2 regions of the Micromonospora sp. WMMD956 genome follow, and region 2 is predicted to be linked to the other one. Evidence: riboswitches for the same ligand, from Rfam matches in the RefSeq annotation. Region 2 holds a riboswitch; the other holds the start of a gene.
What was found. Region 2 has a riboswitch for thiamine pyrophosphate ahead of O7628_RS08120 (thiamine phosphate synthase). Riboswitches for the same ligand answer to the same signal wherever they lie in the genome.
Positions count from the first base shown of each region.

Region 1: another riboswitch for thiamine pyrophosphate. It lies ahead of O7628_RS05070 (ECF transporter S component); the one in region 2 lies ahead of O7628_RS08120 (thiamine phosphate synthase).

Region 1 is NZ_JARUBI010000005.1:1,095,891-1,103,092, forward strand. It holds gene O7628_RS05045 (SIS domain-containing protein) at 1-347, opposite strand, end outside; gene O7628_RS05050 (AAC(3) family N-acetyltransferase) at 344-1,216, opposite strand; gene O7628_RS05055 (alpha/beta fold hydrolase) at 1,213-2,043, opposite strand; gene O7628_RS05060 (TIGR03943 family protein) at 2,073-2,843, opposite strand; gene O7628_RS05065 (permease) at 2,840-3,781, opposite strand; TPP riboswitch at 4,105-4,210, shown strand; gene O7628_RS05070 (ECF transporter S component) at 4,280-4,870, shown strand; gene O7628_RS05075 (ABC transporter ATP-binding protein) at 4,908-6,344, shown strand; gene O7628_RS05080 (energy-coupling factor transporter transmembrane component T) at 6,376-7,176, shown strand.
Region 2 is NZ_JARUBI010000005.1:1,761,827-1,769,028, reverse strand. It holds gene O7628_RS08125 (ThuA domain-containing protein) at 1-1,836, opposite strand, end outside; TPP riboswitch at 2,324-2,431, shown strand; gene O7628_RS08120 (thiamine phosphate synthase) at 2,426-3,052, shown strand; gene thiO (glycine oxidase ThiO) at 3,100-4,245, shown strand; gene thiS (sulfur carrier protein ThiS) at 4,461-4,661, shown strand; gene O7628_RS08105 (thiazole synthase) at 4,666-5,451, shown strand; partial or broken gene O7628_RS08100 (thiamine phosphate synthase) at 5,553-6,293, shown strand; gene thiD (bifunctional hydroxymethylpyrimidine kinase/phosphomethylpyrimidine kinase) at 6,536-7,202, shown strand, end outside.

The DNA of each region.
Region 1 (7,202 bases), 670 kb from region 2:
ACCACGAACACGTCGGACGGGTGGACCGGGGCCAGCTCGTAGAGGCGGTGGGCCACCGTCGGGTCCCGCTCCAGCCGCGGGCCCAGGACGTCGGCCGACGCCCCGCCGCGCAGCACCACGTCGCGCAGCGCGATCCGGTTGGTCGGCACCAGGCCGCCGGCCCGGCCGGCGATCTCCATGGCGAGGGCCTCGGAGTGGCCCGTGCCGAACGCGTGGACCACCCCGTCGGCGCGCAGCGCGTCGGCGATCAGGTCGGCCGCCCGGCCCACCGCCTCCCGTTGGCTGGCCGACACCCGGCCGATCGTCTCCGTCACCACCGCCAGGTAGTCCTCGGCGCTGACCGTCATGCGTCCTCCGTCCCCCGGCTGCCGTCCGCCGTCCCGCCGGTAGCGTCGGTCCTTGTCCGGCCGCCGGCCGCCGTTGCCCGGTGGCGGGCCAGCCAGTCCACCGCGAAGTCGACCGCCGCCCGCTGGCGCATCAGCCGCCCCGTCCCGTCGCCGACCGGGCCGACCCGCACCGCGCCGGTCGCCTCCAAGTCGGCCCCGAGCCGGGGGAAGTCGCTCTCGTCGAGCACGATGTCGTCCCACCCCGCCCAGCGCCGGCCGCCGTCCGGGGTGCGCACCGCCGCGCCCTCCCGCCGGGTCGGCGGGGCGGGCTGCCGGTATTCGGCCAGGTGCAGCGACGTGTTCGAGTCGTGGCCGACGCCGAGCAGCAGCACGTCGGCGTCGGCGGCGTAGAGCCGGCCCAGCGGGGAGTCCTCGCCGAGCATCCCGGCCAGCGGGTGCCCGGCCACGATCCGCCCGGCGGCGGGCCCGAGGGCGGCGAAGGAGACCTGCGGGTGGTCGCTGCGCCGGGCACCCGGCCAGCCGCGGACGGTCTCGGCCAGCGCCCCCATGAACCGGCTCGGGGTGACCGCCGGGTCGAAGCCGGGCGTCTCGGCCCGGATCACCGGCCACCACTGCGCCGGCACCGGCGGGTTGGTCCATTCGGCCGGGTCGCTGTTCTCCGGCGTGTGGGTGGGCACCACGACCGTGCCCCGCTCGCCGAGCGCGTCGCGCAGGGCGAGGACCACCGCCTGCGCGCCGCCGCAGACGAACCCGAGCGCCTTCAGCCCGGCGTGCACGAGGACCACCGCGCCGGGGCGTACCCCCAGGTCGGTGAGCTGCGCGGCGAGCGAGGCGCGGGTGTGCGGCCGGGCGGCCGGCCTCGGCGTCATCGGGCCGTGGCCGCGCGGGCCAGGATCGCCTCGGCCAGCGGGCCGGGTGCGGCGTCGGGGATCCAGTGCGACACCCCGGCCAGCGTGACCATGCGGTAGTCGCCGGTGACGTGGGCGGCACAGGCCCCGGCGGCGGCCCGGCCGACCGCCGAGTCGCGGTCGCTCCACACGTAGGTGGTCGGCACCGGCACCGGCCCGACCGCCGCCAGGTCCCTCCCGGACATCGCGCGGTACCAGTTCAGCGCGGCGGTCAGCGCGCCCGGTGCGCGCATCGGGTCGGCGTACCGGGCGACCCGGGCGGCGTCGCCGACGTCGCCGAGCAGCCGGCGCAGGGCGGCGGCCCGGAACGCCAGCAGCACCCGCTCGGCCGTGCCGGGCCTGCGGAACAACGCCATGTACGACGAGCGGGCCTTCTGCCGGGCGTCGGTGGCCAGCGCGTGCGCCATCGCGGCGGGGTGCGGGACCGACACGGCGGTGAGGGTGCGCACCCGGTCGGGGTGGGCGGCGGCCAGCCCCCAGGCGACGATCGCGCCCCAGTCGTGCCCGACCACGTGGGCCGCGTCGACGCCCAGCGCGTCGAGCACCGCCGCCGCGTCGGCGACCGGCTCCGGGATGCGGTACGCCTCGACCTCCGCCGGCCGGGCGTCGGGCGAGTAGCCGCGCTGGTCGAGCGCGTACGTGCGCAGCCCAGCGGCGTGCAGCGCCGGCGTGACCTCGTCCCACTCGCCGCTGTGCTGGGGGAAACCATGCAGCAGCAGCACCGGCTCGCCGTCGGCCGGCCCGCCCGTGTGCACCTCGAACGTCAGCCCTCGCGCATCGATCCGCATGATCGGCAGCCTACCCAGGGCGGGGTGGGTCATTCGTACGGGTTCCGCGGGGCGGGCACCTCCCGCCAGGACTCCACCGCGAGGTAGGGGATCTCGGCGTCGTTGACCGGGTCCCGCCCGACCCGGTCGCTGTAGCGGCCGGTGACCTCGACCCAGGTGTCGGGCGGCAGCCCCTGGGGCACGTCGCCGGTCATCCCCAGCTTGACGGGGCGGCCGTCGGCGGCGCAGCAGGAGAGCACCATGCGGGCCAGGATCGGCTGACCGTCGGGGCCGGGCGCGACGAACCCGGTGAGCCGGACCCGCCGCTCGCCGATCGACGCGCCCCGCTCGAACAGGGCGCGGGAGGCGTAGTCGAGGACGGTGACCGGGGCCGGGTCGCCCGGCGGCAGCGGCGGGTAGTCCGACTGCTGCTGGCCGGCGAGCGCGGTGCCGGCCTGGCCCACCGCGTACGAGCCGAGGGCCGGCGGGGCGACGAGCAGCAGCCCGAGCACCGGCAGCAGGAGCAGCCAGCCGACGCGCGGCCCGTGGTGGCCGTGCCCGTGCCCGTCGTCGTCGGCCGGGTGCCCGCCGGGCCCGGCCCCGGGCCCGTCGTCGTCGGCCCCGTGGGCGTCGCCGCGCGGGGCGGGGCGCAGGTCGTACCACAGGGTCATGACCGCGGCGACGACCAGCACGAGCCCGGCGGCGATCAGGAACGGCCGCAGCCCCTCCTTGACGTAGCGCAGGTAGAGGTCGGTGACGCTGGCCCGGACCACCGCGCCGCCGAGCAGCAGCAGGACGACGGCCTGCGCCTGCCGGTTCACAGCAGCACCGCCCCGGCGAGGCTGGCCACGCCGACGGCGACCGCGAACGTCGCCGGGGCGAACCGGACCGCGAACCGGCGGCCGAAGACGCCGGCCTGCATCGAGATCAGCTTGAGGTCGACCATCGGCCCGACCACCAGGAAGACGAGCCGGGAGGTGAGGGAGAACTGCGACAGCGACGCCGCGACGAAGGCGTCGGCCTCCGAGCAGATGGACAGCAGCACGGCGAGCACGGCCAGGGCGAGCACCGACAGCACCGGCTTGTCGGCCAGGGTCTGCAGCCAGCGCTCCGGCACCAGCACGTTGATGCTGGCGGCGGCCATCGCGCCGACGACCAGGAAGCCCCCGGCGTGCACGACGTCGTGGCGCACGGCCGCCCAGAAGGCCGCGCCCCGCGACGCGCCGTCGAGCTCGGGCCGGCGCGGCAGCCGGATCCAGTCGGCGCGGCCGAGCCGCAGCCAGAGCCACCCCATGACCATGGCGACGACCAGGCTGGCGACCGCCCGGCCGAGCACCATCTCCGGAGCGCCGGGGAAGGCGACGGCGGTGGCGGCGAGCACGACCGGGTTGACCGCCGGGGCGGCGAGCAGGAACGCCAGGGCCGCCGCCGGGGTCACGCCGCGCCGGATCAGCGACCCGGCGATCGGCACCGAGCCGCACTCGCAGCCGGGCAGCACCACGCCTGCGGCGCTGGCCACCGGCACCGCGAGGGCCGGGTGCCGGGGCAGCGCCCGGGCCCAGAACGAGCGCGGCACGAAGACCGCGATCACCGCCGAGAGCAGCACCCCGAAGACGAGGAAGGGCACGGCCTGCACCAGCACCGAGACGAAGACCGTCGTCCAGGTCTGCAACCGGGGCGCGGACAGCGCGGCGGCGAGCTGCGCGCGGAACACGATCAGGAGAACCAGCAGCGCGGCCAGCACCTCGACCGAGCCGATCCGGCCGCCGACCGACCGTCGCGGCCCGCCCGACGCCGCCTCCCCCTGGGGTACGTCCGGCCGGTCCCCGCCGCCCGGCCCCGTCGCCGGGGCCCGCCCGTCGGGGCCGGCGGGCGGCGCGGAGCTGTCGGTCGTCGACGCCACGGTCTGCTCCCTGGAGGCGGGTGAGGTCCGGCGGCGCGACACTATCGCGCCCGGCGGGCCGGGTCGACGGACGACGCCGGGACGGCGGTGACCGGGTTCCGCCGATCCTCCCTCGTGAGCTGCGGAAAGATCACTTTGCCCGGTGATCTTCCCGGGTGTTAGCGTCGGGAAGACAACTTCACATCCGACAGGGGAGCGCACAGCGCTGAGAGTGCGGGCACCGCCCGCAGACCCTCGAACCTGATCTGGGTAATGCCAGCGCAGGGAGTTCGGTCGACCTCCAGCCGCGTCGACGTCCGGTGCACCGGGCGCGGCGTGCGTCTTCTCCTGGTTCGTCAAGGACTGGGAGCCACCATGAACCACACCGACAGCAACCGCTGGCGCACGATCGACATCGTGGTCGCCTCGGTGATCGCCGTCGCCTTCGGCGTCATCTTCTGGGCCTGGGGGCTGGTCTGGAGCGCCACCGAGGGGGCGTTCGCGTTCTTCCCGCCCGCGCAGACCCTGCTCTACGGCGTCTGGCTGATGCCGGCCGTGCTCGGCGGCCTGGTGATCCGCAAGCCGGGCGCGGCCCTGTACTGCGAGACCGTCGCCGCCGTCCTGTCCGCCCTGCTGGGCAGCCAGTGGGCCGGCACGGTGATCCCGCAGGGCATGGTCCAGGGCCTCGGCGCGGAGCTGGCGTTCGCCGCGTTCCGCTACCGCTCGTTCCGGCTGCCGACCGCGCTGCTCGCCGGGGCGCTCACCGGCGTCGGCGCCGCCCTGTTCGACTTCCTCGTGTGGAACGCCGAGTACGACCTGACCGGCTACCGCCTCCCGTACGCCCTGCTCACCGTGGTCAGCGCCACGGTCATCGCGGGCGCGGGCGCGTGGGCCCTCCTGCGCGCCCTGCTCACCACGGGCGTCCTGGACCGCTTCCCCGCCGCCCGCACCCGCACCCCGATCTAGCGCGATCGGTCCACATGCCGACCGGGGAGGGGGACGGGTGACGGCGCGGGTGGTGGTGCGGGGGTTCGGGTGGCGGCACGCCGGGCGGCGGGCCTGGGCGGTGCGCGGGGTCGACCTGAGCGTCGGGGCCGGCGAGCGGGTGCTGCTGCTGGGGCCCTCCGGGGCCGGCAAGAGCACGCTGCTGGCCGCCCTGGCCGGGCTGCTCTCCGCCGACTCGGGCGAGCAGGAGGGCGTCGTCGAGGTCGACGGCGTCGACCCCCGCGCCGACCGGGACCGGGTCGGCATCGTCTTCCAGGACCCGGAGAGCCAGCTCGTGATGGCCCGCTGCGGCGACGACGTCGCGTTCGGGCTGGAGAACCGCGGCGTGCCCGCCGGTGAGATCTGGCCCCGGGTGGACGAGGCGCTGCGCCGGGTCGGTTTCCCCTACCACCGGGACCGCCCGACCGCCGCCCTCTCCGGCGGCGAACAGCAGCGGCTCGCGCTGGCCGGGGCGCTCGCCCTGCGGCCGGGGCTGCTGCTGCTCGACGAGCCGACCGCCAACCTCGACCCGGCCGGGGCGGCGCTGGTCCGCCGGGCCGTGGCCGACGCCGTCACCGCCGACACCGCGCTGGTCCTGGTCGAGCACCGGGTCGCCGAGGCGCTGCCGCTGGTCGACCGGGTGGTGGTGCTGGAGCCGGGCGGCGGCTTGCGCGCCGACGGGCCGCCGGAGGCCGTCTTCGCCGCCCACGGCGACGCGCTCGCCGCCGAGGGGGTCTGGGTGCCCGGCCGGACGGTGCCGCCCCGGCGGGCCGCCGCCGCCCCCGGCGCGGCGCTGCTCACCGCCGACGGGGCCGCCCTGCCGCCCCGCCTCGCCCCGACCGACCTGGCGGTACGCGCCGGCGAGGCGCTCGCCGTCCTCGGCCCGAACGGGGCGGGCAAGTCCACCCTGGCGCTGCTGCTGGGCGGCCTGCTGCGCCCCGGGGCCGGGCGGGTGGCGGCGACCCGGGAGCTGGCCGGGCGGGACGCCGCCACCGCGCCGCACCGCTGGCGGGCGCCCGCCCTGGCCCGCCGGATCGGGTCGGTCTTCCAGGACCCGGAGCACCAGTTCGTCACCGGCACGGTCTACGACGAGCTGGCCCTCGGGCCGCGCCGCACCGGCCACGGCGAGGCCGCCGTCCGGGCCACCGTGGACGGGCTGCTGGACCGGCTGCGCCTGGCGCGGTTGGCGCGCGCGAACCCGTACACCCTCTCGGGTGGGGAGGCGCGGCGGCTGAGCGTGGCGACGGCCCTGGCCACCGCGCCCCGCCTGCTGGTCTGCGACGAGCCCACCTTCGGCCAGGACCGGCGCACCTGGCTGGAGCTGGTGGACCTGTTCGCCGAGCTGCGCGACGAGGGGCACGGCGTCGTCGCCGTCACCCACGACGCGGACTTCGTGGCGGCCCTGGCCGACCGGCGGCTCACCCTCACCCGAGACCCGGCGGCGGTGGCGGCGTGACCGGCACCGGCCGCCGACGGGCGGTGGTCGCGTGATCAGCATCGAGCCGGTCGCCGCACCCGGGGCCCCGCTGGCCCGGCGCAACCCCGTGGCGAAGGTCGCCGCCGCGCTGGTCTTCTCGTTCACCCTGCTCGCCACCCTCGACCCGGTGGCGCCGGCCGTCGCCATCGGCGTGGAGCTGGCCGTGCTGCCGCTGTTCGGCATCCGCTACGGGGTGCTCGCCCGGCGGGCCGCGCCGCTGCTGCTCAGCGCCGCCGGCATCGTGGTGACCCTGGTCCTGTTCGCCGCCGAGCGCACCGGCCGGACGCTGGTCGAGGCGGGGCCGGTGGCGGTCACCAGCGGGGTGCTGCTGACCGCGCTCGGGCTGGCCCTGCGCATGCTCGCGGTGGCGCTGCCCGGGGTGATGGTCTTCGCCACCACCGACCCGACCGACCTGGCCGACGCGCTGGTGCAGAACGCGAGGGCCCCGGCCCGCTTCGCGATCGGGGCGCTGGCGGCGTTCCGGCTGGTGCCGCTGCTCGGCCAGGAGTGGCAGATGATCAGCATGGCCCGGCGGGCGCGCGGGGTGGACGCCGGCCGCAACCCGGTGGCCCGGCTGCGGCTGTTCGTCTCGACCGCGTTCGCGCTGCTGGTCGGCGCGATCCGGCGGGGCACCCGGCTGGCCGTGGCGATGGACGCCCGGGGCTTCGACGCGGCCACGCCCCGCACGGTCGCCCGGCGGCAGCGGTTCGGCCCCGCCGACGGGCTGCTGGTCGCCGGGGCGGCGGCGCTGGCCGGCGCGGCGCTGGCGGTCAGCGTCGCCCTGGGCACGTTCCGCCCGCTGGTCGGCTGACCCGCAGGTCAGCGCGGCGGCTGCGG
Region 2 (7,202 bases):
GATCTCGGGGAAGCGCGGGTCGCCCGCGTAGCCGTAGTCCACGGTCGCCGGGATGGCCGGCGGCAGGTTCGTCAGGCCGGTGTTGTTCGGCGAGTCGTTCACCGGCGCGGCGCAGTTGAACTTCGCCCCGCTCGGCCCGTTCGGGAAGGTGTAGTCGTTGTACGCCTTGTTGTTGCCGGTGCAGTACGGCCAGCCGTAGTTGCCGGCGGTGGCGACGATGTTCCACTCCACCAGGCCCTCGGGGCCGCGGTCCGGGTTGGCCGAGTTGGCGTCCGGTCCGTAGTCGGCGACGTAGAGGGTGTCGGTCTTCTGGTCGACGCCGATCCGGAACGGGTTACGGAAGCCCATGCCGAAGATCTCGGGGCGGGTCTTCGCGGTGCCCGGCGCGAACAGGTTCCCCGTGGGGATCGTGTAGGTGCCGTCGTCCTCCGGGTGGATCCGGATCACCTTGCCGCGCAGGTCGTTGGTGTTGCCGGCGCTGCGCTGCGCGTCGTAGTCCTGCCGGCCGGCCCGCTCGTCGATCGGCGTGAAGGCGCTCGACTCGAACGGGTTGGTGTTGTCACCGGTGGCCAGGTACAGGTTGCCCTTCGAGTCGAAGGTCATGCTGCCGCCGGCGTGGCAGCAGGTGTTGCGCTGCGTGTCGACCTGGAGGACGACCTTCTCGGTGGCCTTGTCGATGGCGTCACCGTTGACGGTGAACCGGGACAGGTAGTTGCGGGGGCCGCCACCGGCCGGCGCGTAGTACAGGTAGATCCACTTGTTGGTGGCGAAGTCCGGGTCGAGGCGGAGGCCGAGCAGGCCGTCCTCGTTGCCGGTGAAGACGTCCAGCTTGGTCGCGGTGACCGTGTTGCCGGTGTCCGGCTTGATGATCTGCACCCGGCCGTCACGCTCGGCGTAGAACACCCGACCGTCCGGAGCGATGTCCAGCTCCATCGGGTTGTTGGTGTTGCTGTCCAGCGTCACCTTGTCGAAGTTCGAGGTCTTCGAGGCGCCGCAGTCGGCCTTCTCCACGCCCGCGGCGGTGCGGATGCCGCCGAGCAGGTGGGCCAGGAACTCGGGCTCCTGGTACGACTGCTGGGTGTGGCCGCCGCCGGTGTACCAGGCCCGGCCGCCGTCGTAGTCCTGGCACCAGGCGGTCGGGTGGTCGGCGCCCATCGCGCCGGTGCCCGGGGTGTAGGACTTCTCGTCCAGGCTGGCCAGGACGTGCACGTTGGCGCGCGGGTTGGTCCGGAAGTTGTACCACTCGTCGAACCGGGACCACTTGTCCGGCAGCGTGGCCGTGGACGGGTGGGCGTGGTCCTCGACCTTGACGGTGGCCTGCTGGTTGGCCGGGTGGTTGGAGAAGTACGCGCCGACCAGCTTGCCGTACCAGGGCCAGTCGTACTCGGTGTCCGACGCGGCGTGGACGCCGGCGTAGCCGCCGCCGGCCTGGATGTAGCGCTCGAACGCGGCCTGCTGGTCGGCGGTGAGGACGTCACCGGTGGTCGACAGCCAGATCACGGCCTGGTACTTCGCGAGGTTGGCGTCGTTGAACGCGGCGCCGTCCTCGGTCGTGTCGACGGTGAAGCCGTTGTCGGTCCCGAGCTTCTGGATCGCGGCGATGCCGGCCGGGATCGCGTCGTGCCGGAAGGCGGCGGTCTTGGAGAAGACGAGCACCGAGAACGGGTCCGTGGCGGCGGCCGCCACGGGGGCCGCCGCCAGGGGCGCCGCCTGCGCGGCGGCCGGTGCCGCCTGGGCGGGGGTGCCGGCGACCAGGCCGGTGGCGACGAGGGACAGGCTGAGAAGTGAGGAACTGAGGATGCCGCGAGGTATGCGGCGGCGGCGGGATGGAGACACTCCATGCTCCTTTTGTCCGAGCTGGACAGTGGTGGGCTCGGGGACGACTTCGCCGCAGACCGTCCCCGGTCGGTGCGGGTGCCGGGTCGGACCAGCGCCCGGGCACCTGTAACGTCGGCGCGGGCCTGGGCCCGCGCCGGTCGGACCGGCACGCGAGGGGGCCGCGTGCCGGTGGTCGGTGGGCGGTCACGCCAGGGCCGTCCACCGGTCGGATCGGGGTGGACGACCACGCCAGGGCCGCTCACCGGTAGGTCGGTGCGGGCCACGCCGAGGCCACGCGCCGAAATATGTCGATCGGTTGAACAAATTAGCGCCGCTGGACTCGTTTCCGGCAAGGCGTCGGCGTGTAACGATTCGGTATCGGCGATCGGCCTATCCGGCGCATGCGGAGGAATGGGGAGAAGTGGCTCGCCGGCCGGTTGATCGTGGTCTGGACCACCGGTCGGATCCCTTGGCGGATCGACCGATCCGTCGTACGGTGACACGGAAGTAACCCACGGGAGCCCGGTGCACCGGGCTGAGAGGGGGGCTGGAGCCCCCGACCGTCGAACCTGATCCGGGTAATGCCGGCGCAGGGAGGAGAGTTGCCGTGCCGTCCCTTGGACGACTGCATCTGATCACCGACACCCGGCCGGGGCGCGACCCCCTCGCCGTGCTGCGCGCCGCCCTGCCGGTGGCCCGCGCCGAGCTGGTCGTCCAGGTCCGGGTCACCGACGACGCCACCGACCGCGAGGCGTACGACCTCGCCCGGCGGGCGGTCGCCCTGTGCGCCCCGTACGGGGCGACGTGCCTGGTCAACGACCGGCTGCACGTGGCGCTCGCGGTCGGCGCCGCCGGCGGCCACGTCGGCGCGGACGACCTGCCCGTCCCGGCGGCCCGCCGGATCCTCGGCCCCACCGCGGTGCTCGGCGCGACCGCCCGGTCACCGGGACCGGCCGCCGAGGCGGTGGCCGGCGGGGCCAGCTACCTCGGCGTCGGCCCCTGCCACGCCACCGACACCAAGGCGGGGCTGCCGGACCCGATAGGCCCCGCCGGGGTACGCGCCGTGGCCGGGGCCGTGGCGGTGCCGGTGATCGCCATCGGCGGGGTGACCGCCGCCGGTGTCCCGGCGCTGCGCGCCGCCGGGGCGTACGGGGTGGCGGTGGTCGGGGCGCTCTCCGCCGCCGCCGATCCGGCGCGCGCCACCGCCGAGCTGCTCGGGGCGCTGACGTGCTAGCCGGCGCCGGGGTGTCCGGCGGCGCTGCGGCGTCCGGGGGAGCTGACATGTTAGGAAGGGACCCTTCCTATACAGAAAGCGTTAACAGGGGGCCCTTCCTTACCGACGTGGCGGTGGTGGGGGGCGGGGCCGTCGGGCTGGCCGTGGCGTGGCGGTGCGCGGCGCGCGGGCTGCGCGTCACCGTGCACGACCCGGCCCCCGGGGCGGGCGCGTCCCACGTCGCCGCCGGGATGCTGTCGCCGGTCGCCGAGTCCTACTTCGGCGAACGGGAGCTGACCGCGCTGCTGGTCGCCTCGGCCGCCCGCTGGCCCGCGTTCGCCGCCGAGCTGACCGCCGCCAGCGGCGTCGACCTCGGGTACCGCACCGAGGGCACCCTCGTCGTCGGGCTCACCGGCGACGACCTCGCCGAGGCACGGCGGCTGTGGTCGTACCAGCGGGACCTGGGGCTGCCGATCAGCCCGCTGCGCCCGTCGGAGCTGCGCGACCGCGAACCGGCGCTCGCCACCCGGGTGCGCGGCGGCGCGATCGCCCCCGGCGATCACCAGGTCGACCCCCGGCGGCTGGTCACGGCGCTGCGCACCGCCGCCGGGCGGGCCGGCGCGACCCTCGTCGCCGGCGGGGTGCGGTCGCTGTCCGACCTCGACGCCCGGGTCACCGTCGTCGCGGCCGGCTGCGGGGCCGCCGCGCTCACCGGGCTGCCGGTCCGCCCGGTCAAGGGCCAGATCCTGCGGCTGCGCGCGCCCGACGGCGGCCCGCCGGGCTTCCGGCACGTCCTCCGGGGGTACGCCGACGGCGAACCCGTCTACCTGGTGCCCCGCTCCAGCGGGGAGGTGGTGGTCGGCGCGACCGTCGAGGAACGCGCCGACACCGACGTCACCGCCGGGGCGGTGCTGCGGCTGCTCCGCGCCGCCGTGGATCTCGTCCCCGAGCTGGCCGAGTACGACCTGGTCGAGGCGACCGCCGGGCTGCGCCCCGGCACCCCCGACAACAGGCCGGTCATCGGGCCGCTGCCCGGCCGGCCCGGCGTGCTCGCCGCCACCGGCCACCACCGGCACGGCATCGTGCTCACCCCGGTCACCGCCGACCTCGTCACCGACCTGATCGTCACCGGGCAGGCGGGCTCCCCGGCGGTGGATCCGCTGCTCGCCCCCTTCACCCCCGAGCGGTTCGCCGGCCAACGCCGGTCCGACTGACCGCCGTCGACCCGACCGACCCGACCACCCGACCGACCCGCGCCACCGACCCGCGCCACCGGTCCGCGAGCCGCGCACCGAGCCGCGCACCGAGCCGCGCACCGAGCCGCGCCACTGGTCCGGCCGGGCCGCCGCCGGCCTGACCGATCGCGTCCGGCCCGGCGCGTCCCGTCACCGGTGGCGGGCCGAGGACGCATCCGAGGAGGAGCACCCACATGGAACTGACGGTGAACGGCACCGGGCGTACCCTGCCCGCCGGAGCGACCGTGGCCGACCTGGTCGGCCTGGTCACCGATCAGCGGCGCGGCCTCGCCGTCGCGGTCAACGGCGAGGTCGTGCCGCGCGGCGGCTGGCCGGGGACCCCGCTGCGCGACGGCGACCACGTCGAGGTGCTCAGCGCCGCCCAGGGCGGGTGACGGCATGTCCCACGAGGGCTTCGCGTTCGAGCTGGGCGGCGTGACGTTCGGGTCCCGGCTGATCCTCGGCACCGGCGGCGCGGCCAGCCTGCACGCGCTGGAGCAGGCGATCCGGGCGTCCGGCACCGAGCTGGTGACGCTCGCGCTGCGCCGCGTCGACACCGCCCCCGCCATGGGCGGCGGGCTGCTGGAGCTGCTGGAGCGGTGCGGGGTGCGGCTGCTGCCGAACACGGCCGGCTGCTACACGGCCGGCGAGGCGGTGAAGGTGGCCCACCTGGCCCGCGAGGCGTTCGACACGGACTGGGTGAAGCTGGAGGTGATCGGCGACGAGCGCACGCTGCTGCCCGACGGGGTGGAGCTGCTGCGCGCCGCCGAGATCCTGGTCGCGGACGGGTTCACCGTGCTGCCGTACACGTCGGACGACCCGATCCTGGCCCGGCGGCTCGCCGACGTCGGCTGCGCGGCGGTGATGCCGGCGGGCGCGCCGATCGGCTCCGGCCTGGGCGTGAACAACCCGCACCACATCCGCCTGATCCGGCAGGGCGTCGACGTGCCGGTGATCCTCGACGCGGGGATCGGCACCGCGTCCGACGCGGCGCTCGCCATGGAGCTGGGCTGCGACGCCGTGCTGCTGGCCAGCGCCGTCACCCGGGCCGCCGACCCGGTCGCGATGGCCACCGCGATGCGGTACGCGGTCGGGGCGGGCCGCCTGGCGGCCGGGGCGGGCCGCATCCCCCGCCGCTTCCACGCCCTGCCCTCCACCCCCGACGAGGGAAGGCCCGACCTGTGACCCCACCCCCCGCCCTACCCCCCGCGGATCTTGGAAGGGAACGGCCCCTCCAGGGGCCGGATTCTTCCAAGATCTCGTCGCCGACGCCGTGCGGCGTCGTCCTGCTGGCCGATCGGGGAGGAGACGCCACGGGAGGGGCCGGGCCGGGGGAGCTCGTGCGGGTGGTGGCGGGTGCCGTCGCCGGGGGAGTGCGCTGGGTGGTGCTGCGGGAGAAGGGCCTGCCCCGCGCCGAGCGGGCCGCGCTCGCCGCCGAGCTGCGCCCGATCCTCGCCGAGGCCGGCGGCACCCTGGTCGTGGCGGGCCCCGACCCGCTCGGTGGCGACGCCGTGCACCTCCCGGCCGCCGGCCCCTACCCGCCGCCGCGCCGCGACCCGACCGGCCACGCCCCCACCGACCCGACCGGCCACGCCCCCACCGACCCGGCCGACCGCCCCGTCTCGACCCGCCCCGAAACGGTCTACCGCGCCGGCCCCGCCGACCGCCCCGGCTGCCCCGGCCCCGCCGACCGCCCCGGCCCCGCCGGTCGTGCCCGCCCGTGGCTCGTCGGCCGGTCCTGCCACGACGCGGCCGAGCTGGCGCGGCTGACCACCGAGGACTACGCGACCCTCTCCCCGGTGTACCCGAGCAGGTCGAAGCCCGGCTACGGCCCGCCCCTGGGGGCCCGGCGGCTCGGCGAGCTGATCCGGTTCAGCCCCGTGCCGGTCCTCGCCCTCGGCGGCATCGAGACCCCGGAGCAGGTGCGCGCCTGCCTGACGGCGGGCGCGGCGGGCGTGGCGGTGCAGGGCGCGATCCTGCGCGCCGGGGATCCGGCCGGGGCAGCCGCCGCGCTGACGACCGCCTGGGCCGAGGCCGCCGCGCTGACCACAGACTGGCCCGAGGTCGCCGCCCTGACGACCGCCCGGGCCGGGGCCCGAAGCCGTTGCCAGCACGCGGAGACCCAGGGCACGGGGCTGCGGCCGACCGTGCCCACGCAGGGATCAAGCCTGACCGCCCGGAGTGGGCACGGTCGGCCGCAGCCCCCCGCCGCACCCACCACCACGGTCCCGGCCACCACCCCGACGGACCGAGCGAGCGAGGCGACCAGGTGACCCCGACGACCGTGCTGACCATCGCCGGCTCCGACTCCGGCGGGGGTGCCGGCATCCAGGCCGACCTCAAGGTCTTCGCCGCGCTCGGCGCGTACGGCACGAGCGTCCTCACCGCCGTCACCGCGCAGAACACCCGGGGCGTGGACGCCGTCCTGCCGCTGCCGCCGCGCACCGTCACCGAGCAGCTCGACAGCGTGCTCGGCGACTTCCGGGTGCGGGCGGTGAAGACCGGGATGCTCGGCAACCCGGCCGTCGCCGACGCGGTCGCCGACGCCGCGCGGGCGGGACGCCTGCCGCACCTCGTCGTCGACCCGGTGCTCGTGGCCACCAGCGGGCACCGTCTCGGCGTGGTCGAGGCGGTCGAGCGGCTGCTGCCGTACGCCGAGGTGGCGACGCCGAACTGCGCGGAGGCCGCCGCCCTCACCGGACGCCCGGTGACCACGGTCGAGGAGATGGTGGCCGCCGCCGAGGCCCTCGTCGCCGGCGGCCCGGCGCACGTGGTGGTCACCGGCGGCGACGTGGACGCGGCCGGCGAGTCGGTGGACGTGCTGGCCGGCGGCGGGTCGACCACGCTGCTGCGCGCGCCCCGGGTGCGCACCCGGCACAGCCACGGCACCGGCTGCTCGTTCTCGGCGGCGATCGCCGTGCGGCTGGCGGCCGGTG